2 regions of the Amycolatopsis sp. NPDC098790 genome follow, and region 2 is predicted to be linked to the other one. Evidence: riboswitches for the same ligand, from Rfam matches in the RefSeq annotation. Region 2 holds a riboswitch; the other holds the start of a gene.
What was found. Region 2 has a riboswitch for S-adenosylmethionine ahead of thrC (threonine synthase). Riboswitches for the same ligand answer to the same signal wherever they lie in the genome.

Region 1 (2,197 bases), on a different contig from region 2:
CGACTGCGCGCGGGTGGTCTCGATGGCCGGCAGCAGCGCCTGCGCGGTGCGGCTCGCCGGGTTCGAGATCAGGTCGAGCACCGTGCCGCGCTCGATGACCGTGCCGTCTTCGAGCACCGCGACGTCGTCGCAGACCCGGCGGACCACGCCGGCGTCCGGCGTAGTGATCACGACGGTCGTGCCCAGCTCGGCGCGGGCGCGGTCGAGGACGGTGAGGACCGAGCCGGCCTCCTCCGGGTCGACGCCGGCCGTCGGGTCGTCGGCCAGGAGCACGGCCGGCGCCGCCGCGAGGGCCTTCGCGACCGCGACGCGGCGGAGCTGACCCTCCGACAGCTCGCCGGGACGCTGCGTCGCGCGCTGCGTCAGGCCGACGAGGTCGAGCAGCGAGCCGACGCGGCTGCGGCGCTGCGGGCCGTCGATGCCGAGCTGCTCGAGCGGGGAGGCGATGTTGCCGGCGATCGTGCGCTCGGCGATCAGCTCCGGCTTCGTCGAGACGACGCCCAGCTGACGGCGGATTTCCCGGAGGCGGCGGCCGTCGAGGGTGCCGGTGTTCAGGCCGTCGAGGCGGACGACGCCGCGGTCGGGCCGCTCCTGCAGCGCGATGCAGCGGGCCAGGACGGACTTGCCCGAACCGGCGGGGCCGACCACGCCGAAGAGCGAGCCGGCCTGGACGTCGACACTCACGTCCCGCAGGGCGACGACCGAATTTCCGTTGGTGGCAAAGGTTTTGGACAGGTTTTCGACGGTGATCACGAAGGCTCCAGAAAACGGGGCGCGCTCACTCGGAGGCGCCCGGCCGCAAGCAGAGTCCGTCCTAACTGGACGGTGCGTGAAGAAGAGGTGGACCGGCTACGACAAGCTCAGTGGGAGCGTCGACATGCGGTCACGGAGCGGCGGCCTTCGTCGACAACGCGACGCCTGGTCAGGAGCAGGGGGCGGGCTACCCTCTTCATCGGAAACGGCCTCCATCGGTCCTGGCGGTAGCACCTGCCCTGCGGAGGGTGGTTGCTGCGACTTCGGCGAGCCAGGTCTCTCAGTCGCTCGGGATGGACGTACTGAGTAAAACCGATCCCGAGGAGCGAACGCAAGCCCGTTGGCCCAGATCACACGAGTGGCGGTGTCCGAATCGCGAGATCACGCGGCAAGAGGCGTATTTTCACCCGGCGGCGTTGACTTCCACTGTGGACCTGCTAACGGACGGCGGCGATCCGGGCGAAGTCGTGCACGTCCAGCTGCTCGCCGCGGGTCTTCGGGTCGATCCCGGCGGCCGTGAGCAGTTCCCCGGCCCGCTCGGCGGAGCCCGCCCAGCCGGCGAGCGCGGCGCGGAGGGTCTTCCTGCGCTGTGAGAAGGCGGCGTCGACGAGGCCGAAGAGCCGATCGCGGTCGTCCGACGCCGGAGCGTCACCGCGTTCGAAGGCGACGAGCGCCGAATCGACGTTGGGCACCGGCCAGAACACCGACCGCGGCACGGGGGCGACCTTGCGCGCCGGGCCGTACCACGCGAGCTTGACGCTGGGGACGCCGTAGATCCGGCTGCCGGGGCCGGCGGCCATCCGGTCGGCGACCTCGGTCTGGACCATCACGAGGCCGGTGCGCAGGGAGGGCACCTCGGCGAGCAGGTGCAGCACGACGGGGACGGCGACGTTGTAGGGCAGGTTGGCGACGAGCGCGGTCGGCTCGCCGAGCTGCTCGCGCGTGACGCGCAGGGCATCGGCCCCGACGACGGTCAGCCGGTCCGCGGCTTCGGGGCCGCGTTCGGCGACGGTCTTGGGCAGCCGTTCGGCGAGCTTGGGATCGATCTCGACGGCGACGACGTGCGCACCGGTGGCCAGCAGCCCGAGGGTGAGCGAACCGAGCCCGGGCCCGACCTCGAGGACGACGTCGCCTTCGGTGACGTTCGCCAGCTCGACGATCCGCCGGACGGTGTTGGGATCGTGCACGAAGTTCTGCCCGAGCTTCTTGGTCGGCCGCACGTCGAGCTCGGCCGCCAGCCCGCGGATCTCGGCAGGTCCCAGCAGTTCAACCACCGGCAGAGCTTACCGATGAGGTCCCTCGCGCACGCGAAACGGCCCCCGTCCACGAAGGACGGGGGCCGTTCCGAAGCGAAACTCAGGCCTTCTTGCCGCAGACCGGCCAGGCGCTGTAGCCGCCGCGAGCGTCGCGGACCTTCTCCGCCACCGCGATCTGCTGCTCACGC
Region 2 (2,197 bases):
CCCAGCGCCGGTCGAGCCCGTTGCCGGTGACCGGACTCGGGGCGAGCCGCACGGCCCGCCCCGAGCGTCGTCGGACGTCAGTAGCCGAGCGCCTCGTTCACCGCGGCGGCTGACGGCGGCACGATCGCCTTGGGGCCGAGGTGGTTCTCGACCGCGTCGAGGGTCTTGAGGCCGTCGCCGGTGATCAGGAGGACCGTCTCGGCGTCCGGGTCGAGCTTGCCCGTCTCGACGAGCTTCTTCGCCGTGGCCACGGTGACCCCGCCGGCCGTCTCGGTGAAGATGCCCTCGGTGCGGGCCAGCAGGCGGATGCCTTCGACGACCTCTTCGTCGGTGACGTCCTCGATCGCGCCGCCGGTGCGGTTGACGATGTCGAGCACGTACGGGCCGTCGGCCGGGTTGCCGATCGCCAGCGACTTGGCGATCGTGTCCGGCTTCACCGGCTGGACCACGTCCTGGCCGGCGCGGAACGCGGCCGACACCGGCGAGCAGCCGGTCGCCTGCGCGCCGAACACCTTGTACGGGCTGGCGTCCACGAGCCCGAGCTGTCCCAGCTCGCGGAAACCCTTGTCCACCTTCGTCAACTGGGAACCGGAGGCGATCGGCACGACGATCTGCGGCGGGATGCGCCAGCCGAGCTGCTCGGCGACCTCGAAGGCCAGCGTCTTCGAGCCCTCCGAGTAGTACGGCCGGACGTTCACGTTCACGAACGCCCACTTCGGGTGCTCACCGGCCAGCTCGGTGGCGAGGCGGTTGACGTCGTCGTAGTTGCCGTCGACGGCGATCAGGTCGCCGTCGTACACCGCGGTGGTGAGGATCTTGGCGCGCTCGAGGGTCTTCGGGATCAGCACGACCGACCGCCAGCCGGCGCGGGCCGCGGCGGCGGCCGTCGCGTTGGCCAGGTTGCCGGTCGACGGACACGCGAGCACCTCGAAGCCGAACTCGCGGGCCGCGGCCAGCGCGACGGCGACGACGCGGTCCTTGAACGAGTGCGTCGGGTTGCCGGTGTCGTCCTTGACCCACACGCGCTTGAGGCCGAGTTCTTTGGCCAGGCGGTCGGCGCGGATCAGCCGGGTCGCGCCGGGCTCGGTGTTCGGGATCTCTTCGACGTTGGACGGAACCGGGAGGAGCTTCTTGTAGCGCCAGATGTTCTTGGGGCCGGCCTCGATGTCTTCGCGGCGGACGCGGCCGAAGTCGTAGGCGACCTCGAGCGGCGAGAAGTCTTCGGCGGAGACGAACTCGGGGGCGAGCGGCTGCCGGTGGCCCTCTTCCTTCGACACCAGTTCGACGGCCGGTCCGAGGTCCGGGGTCTTGGTGGTGGAGGTCGTGCCGAGGGTTGCGGTCATCGCGAGGTTCCTTTCCTCATCTGCCCCGCCGAAGCGGGCCGGAATTGGCACCGTGGTCGTCAGCTACCCCGCGATCGCGGGATGACGGGCTGTACGCCGGTTGCCGGGGCTTCGTCGGGCCGTTCCCTCTGCCCCTCTGGATGAGCGGTATTCGGTTGTCGGGGCGCGCGAGTCAGCGCGCCGCCTCGTGGACACCGTACGACATGGCGGTCACGCCGTGCCACGGTGGCCGTCCGACATCACCGGAGCGGGCGCACGACACCGCAAGTGAGAGGATCCTCGGGTGACCGCGCAAGCCACCGCCCCCGCCCCGCTGCAGCTGGTGCTGGGCGAGGAAGAACTGCTGATCGAACGGGCCGTCCGCGAGACCCTCGCCGCGGCGCGCGCGATCGACGCCACGGCCGAGCTGACCCGGGTCCGGGTGTCGGATCTCACAGCCCCCGAGCTGGCCGAACTCGTCAGCCCGTCGCTGTTCAGCGAGGGTCGCGTGATCGTCCTGGAGTCGGCGCAGGACATCTCGCAGGAGCTGGCCGACGCCGTGGCGTCGTACCTGAAGGACCCCGCGGACGGCGTCGTGCTGGTCGTCGTGCACAACGGCGGTGGCCGCAGCAAGGCGGGCAAGTCGCTCCCCGCGGCGCTGAAGAAGGCCGGCGCCGAGGTCACGGAGTGCCCGAAACTGACCAAGCCGGCCGAGCGCGAGCAGTTCGTGCGGCACGAGATCCGCCGGGCGGGCGGCAAGATCGACCCGGCCGGGGTGGCCGCGCTGATCGACGCGGTGGGCTCCGACCTGCGTGAACTCTCCTCGGCGGCGAGCCAGCTGGTGGCCGACACGGGCGGCACGGTCGACGCCGACG

Region 1: it holds a riboswitch for S-adenosylmethionine, as region 2 does, so the genes downstream of both, ACIQWX_RS11545 (methionine ABC transporter ATP-binding protein) here and thrC (threonine synthase) in region 2, are expected to answer to the same signal.

Annotation. Positions count from the first base shown of each region.
Region 1 covers NZ_JBIWAI010000001.1:2,294,792-2,296,988, reverse strand. Annotated here, with positions in the region: gene ACIQWX_RS11545 (methionine ABC transporter ATP-binding protein) at 1-753, opposite strand, end outside; SAM riboswitch class I at 963-1,053, opposite strand; gene rsmA (16S rRNA (adenine(1518)-N(6)/adenine(1519)-N(6))-dimethyltransferase RsmA) at 1,191-2,027, opposite strand; gene ACIQWX_RS11535 (transglycosylase family protein) at 2,110-2,197, opposite strand, start outside.
Region 2 covers NZ_JBIWAI010000003.1:215,766-217,962, forward strand. Annotated here, with positions in the region: gene thrC (threonine synthase) at 78-1,343, opposite strand; SAM riboswitch class I at 1,357-1,490, opposite strand; gene holA (DNA polymerase III subunit delta) at 1,627-2,197, shown strand, end outside.